DNA from 2 places in the Epibacterium sp. HA2-3 genome. Region 2 is predicted to be linked to the other one. Evidence: riboswitches for the same ligand, from Rfam matches in the RefSeq annotation. Region 2 holds a riboswitch; the other holds the start of a gene.

Region 1 (4,506 bases), 790 kb from region 2:
CGCGACGCCGAAAGCCGCGGCACAGAGATCCTGACCCGCACCGAAGTCATCAACGCCACCCGCCACGCCGATCACTGGGAGATCCGCCTCAGGGATCTTGCCACCGGTGAGGAAGAAACGCGCCGCGCCAAGATGCTCGTCAATGCCGGTGGCCCATGGGTTGCAGATGTGCTGCGCCAGAAGCTGGGCCAGAACAGCCGCGAAAACGTACGCCTCGTGCGCGGCAGCCATATCGTCGTGCCCAAGCTATATGATCATGGGCGCTGCTATTTCTTCCAGGGTCAGGATGGGCGCATCATCTTTGCCATCCCCTACGAGGAAGACTTCACCCTCATCGGCACCACGGATGCAGATCACCCAGATCCCGAAACAAAACCCGTCTGCACCGAGGAAGAGCAGGATTATCTGGTGCGCTTTGCCTCGAACTACTTCGAGCGCCCCGTCACGCGCGAGCAGATCGTCTGGACCTACTCGGGCGTGCGCCCGCTCTATGACGATGGCGCCAGCTCGGCGTCGGCAGCGACGCGTGAATATGTGCTGACACTCGACACCGCCCAAGCCCCTTTGCTCAACGTCTTTGGCGGCAAGATCACCACCTATCGCAAACTCGCCGAAGCCGCGCTCGAGAAGATCAACGAAGTCTTTCCAGAGCTGCCTGAGAAATGGACGGCCGGTGTCGCTCTGCCCGGTGGCGACTTCCCCGTCGAGGGCGTGACGGAACTGGGTGCCAAACTCGCGCAGGACTATCCATTCCTCACCCCCTATGCCGTGCGCCGCCTGATCCGCGCCTATGGCACAGAGGCTTGGGATGTTCTGGGCGATGCGACCACCCCGTCGGATCTCGGGGAGGATTTTGGCGCGACCATCACCGCGCGCGAATTGGACTGGACCATTCAAAACGAATGGGTGCGCTCCGGAGAGGACTACCTCTGGCGCCGAACCAAACTCGGCCTGCGTCTTGATGCAGACGCTCGCGGTGCCGTCAACCGCTACATCGAGGCGCGCATCACCGGCTAAAAGCTCAACGGAAAACAAAAATGAGGGGCCCGCGGCCCCTCTTCTTCTAACAAGAAATATCCCGGAGCGCGAGGCAGCGACTCGCATCCCCACCCCGCGCCCTGCGTTTGGGGTTTAGAATTCCACGCCCTTCTGCGCCTTGATCCCGGCACGGAAGGGATGCTTCACCTGAGTCATCTCTGTGACCAGATCCGCAATCTCGATCAATTCTTCCTTGGCGTTGCGCCCGGTGAGCACCACATGCGTCATCGCCGGTTTGTGCTCGACGAGGAACTCAAGAACCTCCTCAAGGTCAAGATACTCATAGCGCAGCGCAATGTTGATCTCATCGAGCAGAACCATCGTGTTCTTCTCATCAAGGATCATCTCCTTGGCCTTTTCCCAGCCCGCGCGCGCAGCGGCGATATCCCGGGCCTTGTCCTGCGTCTCCCAGGTGAACCCCTCGCCCATTGCGTAAAACTGACAGAGATCCGAGAAGTTTTCCTCGATCAGCGTCCGTTCGCCGGTCTGCCAGGCCCCCTTGATGAACTGCACCACCGCCGAGGGCATGCCATGGGCGATACAGCGCATGATCATACCGAATCCCGAAGAGGATTTGCCTTTGCCCGGGCCGGTGTGAACAATAATCAGACCTTTTTCGCCATCTTTCGTCTTCATCATCCGGTCCCGCGCGGCCTTCTTTTTGGCCATCTTCGAGGCATGGCGTGCCGCTTCTTCTTCTGAGATGCCGGTTTCGGACTTTTGGGATGTCTGGTCGCTCACTGTCTTGCTCCTTGCGGGTCTGACCCAGGGTTTGCCCATCTCTTGACAAAGACATGCCCCATGGCGCAAGGAAATTTCGTTGGTTCCCGAAGGTGACAGCCTTTGGGCGAAGAGGGAATGTGTCGGGCCGGGATCATCCTTGCTCCAAACACAGCCGCCCCCGCGACCGTGACCGGAGAGGTCTTCCACCGCCACTGGCGCGCCCCTTGTGGGCAGGCCGGGAAGGCAGGGAGACCGTTCGCGCCCCACTCGGGGCCGATCTATCCGCAAGCCGGGAGACCTGCCAACGCGTGAGAACCGGCGGACGGGGTGTGCCGCGACCGGTTGAGGGCCTGCCAGCACTTGCGCGCGCCCCCATCTGGCCTGCCCCGCTTCGCCCCAGAGGAGGAGAAAAGGCCGCATGGGAGAGATCCCCAATCAGAGCCCGGACGATCAAAGCCCAGAGGATCAAGGTCCGGAGCCGGTCGTTCTGACCGTCTGCACCACCTGCCGCCCAGAAGGCAGCGACCCCGAGGCTCCGCGCCCGGGACGTATTCTGGCGGACCGGCTGGCAGGCAGCGCCCTGCCCGAAGGCGTCACCGTCCGTGGGGTGGAATGTCTCTCGGCCTGCAAGCGGTCCTGCACGCTGCATCTATCGGGCGGCCCTGCGCGCTGGGGCTATATCTACGGCGATCTCGACCCCGACGCGCATCTCGACGAGATCCTTGCCGGCGCGGCCGCCTATGCCTCGACCGAGGATGGGTTCGTGCCCTGGCGCGAGCGCCCCGTGGTGTTTCGCAAGCAATCCATCGCCCGCATCCCGCCCGTCTCCATGCCAAGTGTTGCGCTCACGCCGACACAAGCCCCCGGCGCTCAGACCGAAGACACCCCAGACACACCTGCGTTGCAAAGCGCAAAGGATTGATCCGAAAGGCCGATCTCACATGACCTCATTGAACAAGATCCCCGTCACCGTCATCACCGGTTTTCTGGGCGCGGGCAAAACCACATTGATCCGTCACCTGATGCAGAACCCGCAGGGCAAGCGCCTCGCTGTGGTGGTGAACGAATTTGGCACCGCCGGAGTAGATGGCGACATCCTGAAATCCTGCGCGGATGACAACTGCCCCGCAGAGAACATCATGGAGCTCGCAAACGGCTGCATCTGCTGCACCGTGGCAGATGATTTCATCCCCACCATCGAGAGCCTGATGGCGCTGCCCGAACCGCCCGAACACATCGTTATCGAGACCTCTGGCCTGGCGCTGCCCAAACCGCTGCTCAAGGCCTTTGATTGGCCCGCGATCCGCTCGCGCATCACCGTTGACGGTGTGATCGCTCTGGCTGATGCCGAGGCCGTCGCCAAGGGCCAGTTTGCCCCAGATCTGGACGCCGTGCAGGCCCAGCGCGAGGCAGACGAGAGCCTCGATCACGAAACCCCGCTCTCCGAAGTCTTTGAAGATCAGATCGCCTGCGCCGATATTGTGCTGTTGTCCAAGGCCGATCTCGCCGGTGAGGCCGGTGTCGACAAAGCCCGCGCGATCATCGAATCTGAGGCCCCGCGCAAACTGCCGATTCTGCCGATGACCGAAGGCGTGATCGATCCGCGCGTGATCCTCGGACTGGAAGCTGCAGCCGAAGACGACCTTGATGCCCGCCCGAGCCATCACGACGGACATCACGATCACGAACATGACGATTTTGAATCGATCGTGGTCGAAATGGGCGAAGTATCCGACCCCGAAGACCTGCAAAAACGGATCATCGAGATGGCCCGCAGCCGCAACATCCTGCGGGTGAAGGGCTATGTGGCCGTGGAAGGAAAACCGATGCGAATGCTGGTACAAGCAGTGGGCGAACGTCTGCGCGCGCAATACGACCAACCCTGGGGCGCACAGGAGCGCAAAACCCAGCTGGTGGTGATCGCCGAGCATGATAACATCGACACAGCAGGCATCCACGCCGACCTCGGGGCCTGAGTTTCCACACCAAGGGCGCTGACCTCTCGCCGTGAGGTCCCGCCCGACCCTCCCCGGGAGGGCGCTTTGCACCCATACAGGGTCTGACGCTGCCCTCTCCGATTTGAACGAAGCGGACCACCCTCATGCACGTCGTCTTCCGCGAGAGCCACGGACTCGGAGAAACAGACACCCCCTATGACGTCGGGCAGACCCCTGGCGATCTGGTGGTGCTGTCGTTCTCCGACAGTGACCTTGGCGCCTTTGCGGCAGGCTGGCACCGCGCGGCGGGCAAATTGCCCTCGACCCGGCTCGCAAATCTGGTCGCGCTCAAACATCCGCTCTCGGTGGATGTCTACGCCGAGCAAACCCTCGAAGGCGCCAAAGGCGTCTTGGTGCGTCTGATTGGTGGCGAGAGCTACTGGTCCTACGGTCTGGCGACGCTTCAGGACCTGGCCCGGCGCAAGGGCATTGCGCTTGCCGTCCTGCCTGCCGACGGTCGGGAAGATCCCCGCCTTGACGAGCTCTCGACCCTGCCGATCTCGACCCTGCGCCGTCTTCAGGCGCTCTGCGATGCGGGCGGGGCCGTGGCCGCGCAGGCCGCGCTGGCGCAACTGGCACTGGCGTCGGGGCTCTATGCGAGCCCCGTGATTGGTCAAAAGACGGTGCCGGATTTTGGCTATTACGATCCCGACGAGGGCGCGCTCAGCGCCCTACCCAAGACCCATAAGCCCTTGGTGCTGGTGACGTTTTATCGCTCCTATCTGACCTCCGCTGATACGGCTCCGAT
Region 2 (4,506 bases):
CATTATTTGCGACCCAGCCACCCGAAAATCAGTGTGCAGGGCCGGGATCATGGGCCTCGGCGTGATTTTCCTCAATACGCCATTCGGCGAGTGCTTGGCGCAAGATCTGCACGGCAGAATTGAGGAACAATCCGGCCATGATGCCTGCCACGATCAGGTCGGGCCAACCGGTTGAGGTGCCCCAAACCCCAAGCGCGGCGATCATGACCGCAACATTGCCGACCGCGTCGTTGCGTGAACAGAGCCAGACGGATCGGACGTTGGCGTCGCCGTCTTTGTAGGCGGCCAGCAGGGCCACGGACAACAGGTTCGCAGCGAGCGCAAGAAATCCGATCACGCCCATGACCTGCGCCTCGGGCATGCCCACGACAAAGACGTTCCAAACTGTTGAACCAAAGACCCAGCCGCCCATCAGCAGAAGGCTCACGCCCTTGCCAATTGCGGCCAGCGACCGCGTACGCAGGCTGGCACCGATGACTGCCAGCGAGATCCCGTAGGTGAGCGCATCCCCGAGAAAATCAAGAGCATCGGCTTTCAGCGCCTGGCTGCCTGCGGCTTGACCAGCGGCCATTTCAACACAGAACATCGCCGCGTTGATCACGATCACAGCCCACAGGCGGCGTTTATATTCCTTTGATACTCCGTCAAAGCGGGCGGTGTGGTTGCAGCATCCTGCCATGAGTCAGGTCCTTTGCGCTTCATCTTGAATTCGATTCGAGAGGAACTTAATTGCTCTAGTGACTAGAGGTTCAAGGGGGATTTGATGCTGTCCATTGGTGCATTGTCCAAGGCCACCGGGGTCAAGGTTCCGACCATTCGCTATTACGAAGAGATCGGTTTGATCGACCATGTCAGTAGAAATGCCGGCAATCAAAGGCGCTACGATCAGGCGGGGCTGGAGCGGCTTGGCTTTATCAAACATGCCCGCGATCTCGGTTTTACATTGGAAGAAATCAGGGATTTGATGGGGCTCAACGGGCAGCTGGGCCAGGATTGCAGAGCTGCCGATCGCATCGCGCAGTCGCAGCTTGAAAAGGTGAGGGCGCGGATCGCGCGCTTACGCCGTCTCGAGGCCGAATTGGAGCGGATCACCACCCTGTGCCAAGGTGGCAATGGTGGTCAGTGCCAAGTCCTGAGCGCCTTGGGGGACCATAGCTTGTGCTTGGGCGACCATGATTGAAGGTGTTGTTTACACGCCGGGTGGATCCGCAGGCGGGACAAATTTCTCCATGTCCTCCGCTGAAAAGACCGCCTGCAATCCGCTTCGATAATCCGGGTAGCGCAATTCCACCCCGAGCTCGTCCTTGATCCGCGCGTTGCGCACACGTTTGTTTTCACCGTAAAAACTGCGCGCCATCGGGCTCATCCCGGCTTCGTCAAAGGGAACCTCGGATGGGATCGGCAGGCCCAAGAGCTCTGCAGCGTAGCCCAGAACATCCTGCGGTGGAGCGGGTTCGTCGTCGCAGACATTGTAGATCGCGCCTGGATTTGGCGCCTGGATCGATGCTTTGAGAACCTGCGCGATGTCCTCCACATGGGCGCGCGAAAACACCTGACCGGGTTTGACGATACGGCGCGCCTTGCCCGCCATCAGCTTGGCAAAGGGTCCACGACCCGGGCCATAGATCCCGGCAAGGCGAAAGATATGCAGGGGCAGTCCTGCGAGGCTGCTCCACTCCTCTTCGGCGCGGACGCGCCAGTTTCCGCGCTGGCTCGACGGGGTTGCGGGAGTCATCTCGTCAACCCAGCCGCCATCGTGATCACCATATACGGCAGTTGTCGACAGATAGCCGATCCACTCCAACGACGGCAGCGCAGCAATCTCGGCGCCAAGCGCATTCAGGACGGGATCGCCGTCTTCTGAAGGACTGATGGAGAGCAGAATATGCGTTACATCCCGAAGCGGCACATCTTGTCCGGGCCATGTCATCAATTCCACCCCACTCTCGGATTGGTCCTCGCAGCGATCCCGGGTTGTTCCGATGATGCGCCACGCGTCGCGTGGCAGGATCTTTGCCAGCGCGCGGGCCGTGTAGCCAAAGCCAAAGCAAAGCAGCGTTTTACGGGTGGTGTCTTGGGTCATATGGCAGAACATGCGGGCGGATGCGGGCAGATGCAAGCACCTGCTGCAGACGGCCAGCTGCGATCATGTGCAGCCGTCGCTTGACACAGGCGACAAGACTGCCGCATGAGAGGGGCGATGGTTCCCCGACGCCTAAGGCCGGTGGGATGAAAAGGGAATTCGGTGCGGAGGAGCCAAAGGGCGCCAAATCCGAAACTGCCCCCGCAACTGTAAGCGGCGAGCGCCCCGTCACAGACCACTGATCCTCATGGATCGGGAAGGGACGGACGCGCAATAACCCGCAAGTCAGGAGACCTGCCATCGCGACTTTTTAACCAAGCGGGCGGTGGGCCCGCGGAGGACGCGATGCCAGATGTCAAAACTCTGATGAGTCACACTTGCACGCCTCTTGGTCGGAGGTTGGGATGCACGTTTATCTCTATCTGATTTCAGCCAATTACGTCAGCACAAAGAGGTTTGCGGCGCTTTCGAGACGGCTCGAAGAGCTTGCGCCCAAACCTGCGATGGCCATTCGGCTGGAGGCAGACGGGGTCGGGCTATGGCAAGCGCTGGACACACTCAGGGCGCGTGGTGCGCGCCGAATCGACCTGCGTCCTGTGGGCCTTCCGTTTTCGCAATCCCTGGAAAACTGGCTACCGGGTGCGGCGGGGGCATGGTGCGCGCAGCAAAGTGGCGTTCCTCCCGAAGTTTTCTTCGCGAGCAGTCCCGAGCATGACGACGACGTGATCCGGGCGGTTGCCAGCGCAGAGGTCTCGTTGCAGCGGGTCGTGGATCGGCCCAGAGGCGAGATCGGCAAAGGCTGGGATCTGCCCCCATCGCATCAGCACCATCTCCTGGTCTGTACCGGTCCGCGTTGCCACCTCAAAGACGCACCGAACCTTGCGGATCATCTCAAGTCGGAAATCCGGCGCGCGGGGCTTGGGGACAGCTGTCTGGTCACCACAACGGGCTGCGTCTTTCCCTGCAATGCGGGGCCGGTGATCGTGCATTATCCGCGCGGGGATTGGTATCGGGTTGCGGATCTCTCGGAGATCCAGCGTTTTGTCAAAACCGTCCTTGTGCAGGGTGGTCGGCTTGAACATCTCATTTTCCATCAAACGGGAGTCTCCCATGAAACTGCGTAACCTTTTGCCATTGCTCGGCCTCATGGCATCTGCAGCGCATGCCGATGCCGTCACCATCCAAAGCTGCGGCGTCTCTCAAGTGTTCGATAAAACGCCGAGCCGCGCGATCACGCTCAACCAGCAGGCCACCGAAGTGATGCTGGCGCTGGGCCTGCAGGATGCGATGGTTGGAACCGCGTACATTGACGACGCGATTCCCGCGCAATGGAACGACGCCTACGAGAGCGTGCCGGTTCTGGCTGAAAAATACCCAGCCGCCGAGGTCGTCTTGGCGCAGGAACCGGACTTTTTGTTTGCCGGTTTTGGATCGGCGTTTTCCGAGGACAATCTCGGTGCCGTCGAGAAATGGCACGACCTCGGGATCAGCACCTATCTTGTGGATGCCTCCTGCAAGGACAAACACCCTCAGGACGTGCCCTTGACCGTTGCCCCGATCTTTGAAGATATTGAAAATGTTGGAAAAATATTCAACGTGGAAGACCGTGCGAACGCATTGATCGATACCCTTCAACAGCGGTTGGACTCTGTCAAAGCAGCGCCGTCCGGGGCGGGGCAGACTGCCTTCATCTATGATAGCGGGGCAGAGACGCCTTTCTCCATCGGGTGTTGTGGCGGGCCTGCGCTGCTGGCGTCGCTCACGGGGCTTCAGAGCATCAGCAGCGATGTGCCCGGCACTTGGGTCGATCTCTCTTGGGAGCATGTGGTTGCCGCAGACCCGGATGTGATCCTGTTGATCGAGGCGGATTGGTCGACCGCCGCAGAAAAACGCGCGCACATGGAAGCGGACCCAGTATTGAGCGCGTTGCGCGCGGTCAAAGAGGGGCGTTTTGTAACCGTCCCCTTCTCGGAAACGCTGTTGGGGATGCGCTTTGCCGATGGCGTGGAGACGGTGAACAATCAACTTGCAAAGCTGCCGTAAATGCGTCGCGGATCGCCCATGTTGCTGCCAGCCTCTGGTCTGGCGTTGTTGCTTGCGATGGCCGCAGGGGTGCTCTGGGGCACTGCTGACATCAGCTGGGGTGATCGGCTAGCGATCCTCATGCATGACGATGATGCACCGCGTGGGCTGTCGATGATCGTATGGCAATGGCGCATTCCACGTGTGCTGGCGGTGGGAATGATCGGCGCAGGTTTGACGCTGGCTGGTCTCTTGATGCAGACCGCGCTGCGCAACCCGATGGCTGATCCTTATCTGATGGGAGTGTCCTCAGGAGCCTCGGCGGCGGCCGTTGGGGCGATCATCTGGTTTCCGTCGCAGATGACGGAAACACTTGGTCTCCCTCTGATCGCCTTTCTTGG

The links. Region 2 has a riboswitch for cobalamin ahead of ACZ1HH_RS13960 ((2Fe-2S) ferredoxin domain-containing protein). Riboswitches for the same ligand answer to the same signal wherever they lie in the genome.
Region 1: linked by a shared signal. The riboswitch ahead of ACZ1HH_RS10265 (DUF1636 family protein) and the one ahead of ACZ1HH_RS13960 ((2Fe-2S) ferredoxin domain-containing protein) in region 2 are both predicted to bind cobalamin.

Annotation. Positions count from the first base shown of each region.
Region 1 covers NZ_CM172490.1:2,187,438-2,191,943, forward strand. Annotated here, with positions in the region: gene glpD (glycerol-3-phosphate dehydrogenase) at 1-1,017, shown strand, start outside; gene cobO (cob(I)yrinic acid a,c-diamide adenosyltransferase) at 1,132-1,818, opposite strand; cobalamin riboswitch at 1,843-2,081, shown strand; gene ACZ1HH_RS10265 (DUF1636 family protein) at 2,180-2,683, shown strand; gene cobW (cobalamin biosynthesis protein CobW) at 2,703-3,737, shown strand; gene cobN (cobaltochelatase subunit CobN) at 3,863-4,506, shown strand, end outside.
Region 2 covers NZ_CM172490.1:2,974,339-2,978,844, forward strand. Annotated here, with positions in the region: gene ACZ1HH_RS13945 (cation efflux transmembrane domain-containing protein) at 29-679, opposite strand; gene ACZ1HH_RS13950 (MerR family transcriptional regulator) at 764-1,180, shown strand; gene ACZ1HH_RS13955 (SDR family oxidoreductase) at 1,190-2,083, opposite strand; cobalamin riboswitch at 2,185-2,399, shown strand; gene ACZ1HH_RS13960 ((2Fe-2S) ferredoxin domain-containing protein) at 2,488-3,207, shown strand; gene ACZ1HH_RS13965 (ABC transporter substrate-binding protein) at 3,194-4,126, shown strand; gene ACZ1HH_RS13970 (FecCD family ABC transporter permease) at 4,145-4,506, shown strand, end outside.